DNA from 2 places in the Tolumonas lignilytica genome. Region 2 is predicted to be linked to the other one. Evidence: predicted binding sites of a transcription regulator. Region 2 holds the regulator's gene; the other holds the start of a gene.
What was found. Region 2 encodes sigma-54, which starts transcription at its own class of promoters, with help from an activator protein. Its sites were predicted from a motif close to TGGCACNGTTTTNGCTT; they were not measured.
Positions count from the first base shown of each region.

Region 1: a site for sigma-54 is predicted at 2,370-2,386, ahead of H027_RS0108155 (ammonium transporter). Genes of this name have one in related genera too.

Region 1 is NZ_AZUK01000001.1:1,734,696-1,738,911, forward strand. Features, by position in the region: gene H027_RS0108145 (uroporphyrinogen-III C-methyltransferase) at 1-994, shown strand, start outside; gene H027_RS0108150 (heme biosynthesis HemY N-terminal domain-containing protein) at 1,007-2,176, shown strand; gene H027_RS0108155 (ammonium transporter) at 2,501-3,721, shown strand.
Region 2 is NZ_AZUK01000001.1:2,008,694-2,012,909, reverse strand. Features, by position in the region: gene lptC (LPS export ABC transporter periplasmic protein LptC) at 1-67, shown strand, start outside; gene lptA (lipopolysaccharide transport periplasmic protein LptA) at 42-560, shown strand; gene lptB (LPS export ABC transporter ATP-binding protein) at 565-1,290, shown strand; gene H027_RS0109460 (RNA polymerase factor sigma-54) at 1,417-2,868, shown strand; gene hpf (ribosome hibernation promoting factor) at 2,890-3,177, shown strand; gene ptsN (PTS IIA-like nitrogen regulatory protein PtsN) at 3,180-3,626, shown strand; gene rapZ (RNase adapter RapZ) at 3,633-4,216, shown strand, end outside.

The DNA of each region.
Region 1 (4,216 bases), 270 kb from region 2:
CACCTCCTCTTCCAAAACAGCTATGGGGCTTTTATTGATCCTGCTGGCAGGTGTTGCTGGTTTCAGTGTTTATGTCTATCAGCAACAGCAACAAGACACTCAGGCACTGAATACCCTGCGCTCCGAGCTTGAACAGCTTCGCAATGAGCAATCGCCAACACAAAAAGAACAGGCTGCCGTCAAGGAATCACTGGCCAGTCTGGGCGAACAACAACTGAAACTGGATGGCCGCCAGCGAGAGCTGGAGCAGAAATGGCTGGAACAACAACATCAGCGTCCTAACGACTGGATGCTGGGTGAGGCTGCTTATCTGGTTCGTATGGCCGGGCGGAAACTGTGGCTGGAACAGGATTTAACAACAGCCGGCATCCTGCTGACCGATGCCGACAGTCGCATCCAGGCGATGGCCGATCCCTCGCTGATCCCGTTACGGAAAGCCCTGGCCGCCGATATTGCGGCGGTAAAATCGGCACCGGATGTTGACCGGGAAGGGTTATCTCTGCGCGTTGGTACCCTGCTGGATAACATCGATCAGTTAAAAATCAAAGGGCTGGAACCTAAACTGGAAGAAGACCCTACCAGTGATGAAGTCAGCGATCAGGTCAGCGACTGGAAAGCCAATCTGGAAAAGAGTGCCAAACATTTTGCTGAACATTTCATTACCATTCATCGTCAGAATGGCGAGGTAGAAGCCTTATTAACGCCTGATCAAACCACCTATTTGCAGGAAAATCTCCGGCTGCAATTACAGTTAGCCCAGCTTTGCCTATTACGTCAGGAACAAGCCAATTTCCGCGACCACCTGCAAAAAGCACAAGCATGGCTCGGCGATTATTATGAAGCCGATGACAGTGCGACCGTATTCATGCAAAAAGAGCTGACCGCCATGCAGGAAGTGGATATTACGCCACATTATCCCAAGACATTCGCGGTGCAGCCATTGCTGGAAAAAACGCTCGCTGAGCGCTGGCAAGCCACCCCGGCCGCCCGCTAAGGAGAAAGAAGCATGATCCGTCTGATACTGTTACTGGTCATTCTGGCTGCCGCGCTGTTACTGGGCCCGCAACTGGCCGATCATCAGGGCTATGTCATGATCGCCATCGCGGGTTACACCATTGAAATGAGTGTTGTGACCGCCACCCTTCTTGCCTTTGTCTTTTATCTGGTGCTGCTACTGACTGAAAATGTGCTGACCCGCTTATTCAGCGTACGGCGAGGTCTCCGCGGCTGGTGGCAAAACCGCCGTTATCTGAAAGCACAGCGTCAGACCCAGAAAGGGATGACCGCGCTGGCTGAAGGGGAATATCAGCGCGCAGAACACCTGATGCTGCGCAGTGCTGAGAAAAGCGATCTCCCTTTGCTCAACTACCTGTCGGCCGCTGAAGCCGCGCACGCCCAAAGCGAATATCAGAAACGCGACGACTATCTGCAGAAAGCCGCAGAACTCGACCCGCAGGCCCAGCTGGCGATTCAGTTAACTCAGGTGCGTCTGTTGCAGGATCAGGGGGAATGGCAACGCAGCCGGGAATTGCTGGAACAATTGCGGTTACGCTGGCCACACCATCCGCAAATTCTGCAGCGTCTGTACCGAATCTATCAGTCACAACAGGCCTGGCAGGAAGAATTGGAACTACTGCCGCTGTTACGCAAGCAGCAACTGTTGACGGAAGAAGAATTCATCGCCGCGCAGGAAAAGAACTTCCGCGCACAGTTCGATAAAATATTAGAGGAGCAAACTGCGGATGCATTGCTCGCCTTCTGGCAGCATCAGTCACGACTCATCCGTCATACCCCACAACTGCAGTTGGCGCTGATAGATAGTCTGATCCAGCATCATCAAGATCAGACTGCCGCCGAACAACTGCTGCCACGGTTGCGCAAGCAGGCCAATGAAGCGCTCTGGCAACGTTGTGCCAATTTGAAACTGGAGGATGCCTCAGCGCTACTGCAGCTGTTGTTACGCCAGCTGAAACAACATCCGCAATCTGCCGTCTTGTTGTCGGCCTTGGGCCATCTTTATTATCATCAGGAGCAATATGTGCTGGCACAAGGCTATCTGGAGCGCAGCATCGCCCTGCAGCCTTCGGCAAAAGATCAACGCACACTGGCTGCTATTTTGGAACAACTGCGGTTGTTTGAAAAAGCGGCTGAATACTATCGTTTAAGCTTGAGTTAACTCTCTTTCCTCCCCTGTTGGCAATCAACAGGGGACTTTCTGATACGCTTATGCTCTGCTTTATTACATCCGCATTGTTTTTGTGCACAACAGCACCAAAATGGTTAGCAAATTCAAATCACATCAATGTTCTGACAAAATAACCACGAAGAAGTTATTGTTTTATAAGCCTTATTCTTCCCGTGAATCAATTTGGCACATTTTGTGTATCTTATTAGCGCCCCAATATAGGGAATAGCACAAATTTGAGTCACAAAATGACTCAAAAAATAGGATGTTGCCACAAAGCACAAATTTGGGGCGCGTTATAAATTGATGGAGGAGATGTTGGTGGAAACCACAAACGCAATAGCAACCCTAACCAGTGGTGCAGATACCCTGTTCTTATTGCTGGGTGCTGTCATGGTGCTGGCAATGCACGCAGGCTTTGCTTTTCTGGAACTGGGAACGGTACGCAGCAAAAACCAGGTCAACGCCCTGGTTAAAATCATTACCGATTTCGGCATCTCAACCTTAGCCTATTTTTTCATCGGTTATTATCTGGCCTACGATAAAAGTTTCCTCAGCAGCGCCAGCACACTGATGACGCAAAATGGTCTGGAACTGACCCGCTTTTTCTTCCTGCTGACCTTTGCCGCGGCAATTCCGGCGATTGTCAGTGGTGGCATCGCTGAACGTGCCCGTTTTTATCCGATGCTGTGCAGCTCCTTCTTGATCGTAGGTTTGGTATACCCTTTCTTCGAGGGGATTGCCTGGAATGGCCGGTTCGGTATTCAACAATGGTTTACTACTCAGTTTGGTGCGCCTTTCCATGATTTCGCGGGTTCCGTCGTGGTGCACGCCGTAGGTGGCTGGATTGGGCTGGTTGCATTAACCCTGCTCGGCATGCGCCGGGGCCGGGTACGTGGCAGCCAGATTTTCAGTTTTGCCCCATCGAATATTCCAATGTTGGCATTAGGTGCCTGGATCCTGATTGTTGGTTGGTTTGGCTTTAACGTCATGTCAGCACAAAAATTGAGTGGTATCAGTGGATTAGTTGCCGTTAACTCCTTAATGGCCATGGTCGGTGGTACGCTGGTTGCCATGCTGATGGGTAAAAACGACCCTGGTTTTATCCATAACGGTCCATTGGCTGGTCTGGTTGCTGTGTGTGCCGGTTCTGACCTGATGCATCCTGTCGGCGCCCTGATTGTGGGTGGTGTTGCCGGTGCGATTTTTATTGTGGTATTTACCCAATTGCAAAAACGTCCGCAGATCGATGACGTATTGGGTGTCTGGCCATTACATGGCCTGTGCGGTGCCTGGGGTGGTATTGCTGCCGGTATTTTTGGTAGTCAGGCATTGGGGGGTGTAGGCGGTGTGTCTTTCATGTCACAACTGCTGGGTACTCTGCTCGGTATCACAATTGCCGTCGTCGGTGGTTTCCTTGTGTACGGCACCATGAAAAAAGTCGTAGGCCTGCGCTTGTCTCAGGAAGAAGAGCATGAAGGTGCCGACCTGGCCATCCATAAGATCAGTGCCGTCATGGACGACATCCAGTCTTAATATCCCACAGATACACCAAAACGCATCCGTTTCCCGGATGCGTTTTTCCTCTCGTTAAATAAACACCGTCTTGAGTTCCATACTTATCTTTTCATTCCTGCACTGGCAACCCAAAACTCTTCGTCTATTCTTAAAACTTGAGGGCCTATAATTCTAAAAGTACGGGAGTTTACAATGCCTTGGATTTCCTGGGTTTTTACGCTTATTGGTACGGGTTTGCTCGCATTTCGTTTACCTGAAGCTGGGTATGCTTTCTTATTTGTCAGCCTGACCACGCAGCTACTTGGCATCTATCAGCAACGCAAATCTATCCCGTCAGAACCGGTCCCTTCCTCAGAATTATCCCTTTCCGCGGTAGCAGAGCCTCAGCCACAGCTGGGTATGCTCAGCCGGGTTATGACCGCCTGGCAACAACAGGTACAGGTCGTATCGGATCTGGTACAACATAATGTCGAAGGGCTGATCCAACCATTTAATGATATGACGGCCCGTATG
Region 2 (4,216 bases):
TGATTTGAATAACAAACGCTACCAAATTCTGGACCAAGGACATGCGACTTACTTTAAGCCACGTTAGTTTTGGATTGATGCTGCTGTTCTCGGCCAGCGCTTTTGCGAAACAATCCGATTATCAGCAACCTGTGACGGTTGACTCGGTCAGCCAGCAGGCCGAATTGAATGCCAACAAAGTGACCTTTCTTCAAGACGTCAAGATCACTCAGGGGTCTATCATTATCCATGCCGATAAAGTCGTGGTATTACGTCATGAAAAAGGCAATGATGAAATGATTGCCACCGGCTATCCGGCGACATTTTTCCAAATCCTGGATAATGGCAAACCAGTCAATGCCAGTGCCAACGAACTGCGCTATCAACTCAAAGATCGCTTGGTCACCTTAACGGGAAAAGCCGAGCTGAAACAGGATGATAATCAAGTGAACGGCGATGTGATCCGCTATGACATCCAGAAGCAACAGATGGTTGCACAGAGCAGTGGCAAAGGTTCTCGCGTAAAAACCATTTTCCTACCACAGGAAATTGACGAATTTAACAAAGCAGGCAAACAATAAATTTATGGCTCTTTTGCAAGCAAGCGGTCTGAAGAAAAGTTATAAAGGCCGACAAGTGGTTCAAAATGTCAGTCTCCAGGTGGCGACCGGGCAGGTCGTAGGCCTGTTAGGGCCAAATGGTGCAGGCAAAACCACCTCTTTTTATATGATTGTCGGACTGGTACCGCAAGATGGTGGAACCGTCACCATTGATGAACAAAACATCACGTCCATGCCCATGCATCAGCGTGCACGTCATGGTATTGGCTATCTTCCACAGGAAGCCTCCATTTTTCGCCGCCTGACGGTGGAAGAGAACTTACTTGGCGTCTTACAACTGCGCGGCGAACTGACCCGGGCGGAGCAAAAAGAAAAAATGGAAGCCTTGCTGGAAGAATTTCATATCGGTCATATTCGGAAAAACACAGGTATGAGTCTCTCCGGAGGGGAACGCCGCCGGGTAGAAATAGCGCGGGCCTTGGCCGTAGAGCCCCGCTTTATTCTGCTGGATGAGCCGTTTGCAGGTGTTGATCCTATTTCCGTGATCGACATTAAACGCATCATTGAGCATTTACGTGATCGCGGTCTCGGTGTATTAATTACCGATCATAACGTGCGTGAAACGTTGGATGTCTGCGAAAAAGCCTATATTGTCAGCCATGGAAACCTGATTGCTGAAGGCACACCGGCAGAGATCCTGCAAAATGAGCATGTGAAACAAGTTTACCTCGGTGAAGGATTTACCCTGTAAACAGTGTGTCAATGGCGATTATCAGCCATAATTAACTCACGGACAGCTTGTAGATTGATCGTTTCAGCCAACCGGCTGACTACAAGCGCCGATATGGAAATTAGAGACTAAGGACAAATCCCGTAGATGAAGCCGACCTTACAGTTGCGTCTTGGCCAACAACTTGCCATGACCCCACAATTGCAACAAGCGATTCGTCTGCTGCAACTGTCCACTTTGGAACTACAGCAGGAAATCCAGCAAGCCATTGATGCCAATCCTTTATTGGAACAAGAGGATGAATCAGATATTGCTACGCCGGAACTTCCTGATGATGAAGATTTCACTCCGCCGGATAGCAGCGAAGAGATGGCTCAGGCACAAGAAAACATGCCTGAGGAACTGCCCATGGATACCACCTGGGATGAGGTTTATACCGCTGCTGGCTCCGCCCCCTCCAGTGGACTGATGAACAGTGATGATGAATCCATTTATCAGGGTGAAACATCGGAAACCTTACAAGACTATCTCTTGTGGCAGATGCGCCTAACCCCGTTCAGTGATCAAGATGCCGCCATTGCGCTCACGATCATTGATAGTATCGATGAATCCGGCTATCTCAGCGCCACACTGGAAGAGATCCAGCAAGCCGTCACAACGGATGAAGACCCCGTGGAGATGGATGAAATTGAAGCCGTGTTAAAACGGATCCAGCATTTTGATCCCATCGGAGTGGCCGCCCGTTCGGTACAGGAGTGTTTGTTAATCCAGCTCAATCAGTTCGTACCAGAAACACCCTGGTTGAATGAAGCCCGTCAGGCCATCAAAGATCACATGGATCTACTGGGTGCGCGCGATTACCGGAATCTGGCCCGCAAACTCCAGTTGAAAGAAACTGACCTGAAAGAAATTCTGCAACTGATCCAGACGTTGGAGCCGCGTCCCGGCAGTCGTGTCATGCCGAGCGAATCCAGTTATGTCATTCCTGATGTTGCCGTGCTGAAGAAAAATGGGCGCTGGGTGGTGGAATTAAATCCGGATGCGATGCCCAAAATTCGTATCAATGAAACCTATGCCTCGATGGCACGCCATGCCCGTAACAGCAGCGACAGCCAGTTCATCCGTTCTCATTTGCAAGAAGCCAAGTGGTTTATCAAGAGCTTAGAAAGCCGGAATGAAACACTTCTGAAAGTAGCCAACTGTATTGTACAACAGCAACAGGACTTCTTTGAGTATGGCGAAGAGGCAATGAAGCCGATGGTTTTGAATGATGTTGCCGAGGAAGTGGAGATGCACGAATCGACAATTTCGCGAGTTACTACACAAAAATACATGCACACGCCTCGTGGCATCTTTGAACTGAAGTATTTTTTCTCTAGTCATGTTAATACTGAGAGCGGCGGCGAGTGTTCTTCGACCGCGATCAGAGCCTTAATAAAAAAACTGGTCGCGGCAGAAAACCCGGCCAAACCGTTAAGCGACAGCAAGATCGCAGACTTGCTGACTGAACAAGGCATTATGGTGGCACGAAGAACGATCGCAAAATACCGCGAATCGTTGTCCATACCACCATCAAGCCAACGCAAACGCCTGCTGTAGGCCAACAATAAGGAAGACGTTATGCAAATCAACCTGTCAGGTCACCATATCGAGTTAACTGATGCATTGCGTGATTATGTCACAACTAAATTTGCCCGTTTAGAACGTCACTTCGAGCACATCAACAACGTTCAAGTGATCTTATCTGTAGAAAAACTGAAACAAATCGCGGAAGCGAAACTGAATGTCAATGGTGGTGAGATTTTTGCCAATGCCGAAGATGACAGTCTGTATGCCGCCATTGATGCTCTGATGGATAAACTGGATCGTCAGATCATCAAATACAAAGAAAAACTATCTAGCAAGTGATCATGTTAATTTCTGAAATCTTGTCTGCGGACTGCACGAAAAGTGCAGTCCCATGCAGCAGCAAAAAACGTGTGCTGGAAATCATCAGCGAATTAGCCGCCCCCAAACTAGGACTCGACGAACAAAAGATCTTCGACAGTCTGCAAGCTCGGGAAAAAATGGGAACGACCGGTATCGGCGGAGCGATTGCCATTCCGCACGGCAGAATCCCCGATGGTTATCCTGTCACTGGGATACTCCTGACGCTGGAACAACCGATCCCTTTCGATGCCATAGACAATCAACCCGTGGATCTTTTGTTTGCCATGTTAGTGCCAGAAAGCGAGTGTAAAATGCATCTGAAAACACTGGCGCTGGTGGCAGAAAAATTCAACGATAAAAACTTCTGTCGTCAATTACGGCTAGCCGAATCCGACGAAGCGCTTTATCAACAAATGATCAATGGATGATGATCGATGAAACTCATCGTGGTTAGTGGTCGCTCTGGCTCAGGGAAAACCGTTGCCCTGCGGGTTCTGGAAGATCTGGGTTATTACTGCGTAGATAATTTGCCGGTTTCGCTGTTATTTCAGTTGGTGGCAGAGCTACGAGGGAAATACGATCAAATCGCGGTGAGTATCGATGTTCGCAACCTACCAGCCAATGCCGATGAGTTGGTTTCTATCCTGGATGCCATCAGACAGCATCGGGATCTGCAATTTTCCAGCTTTTTCTTTGATGCCGATAATGCAACCTTGTTAAAGCGTTATGGCGAAAGTCGTCGACTGCACCCCTTGTCTCGGCAACAGTTAACGTTAGAACAGGCGATCCGTCAGGAAACCAATTTATTATCCCCATTATCATCGCTCGCCGATCTGCGTATTGATACCAGCCATCTAAGTATTCATGACCTCAGTGAACAAATCCGCGAACGGGTGCTCGGGAAAAAAGAACATGAATTAGTGATGGTGTTTGAGTCTTTCGGCTTCAAGCACGGCATCGCCAAAGATGCAGATTTTGTCTTTGACGCACGGTTTTTGCCAAATCCGCATTGGATTGC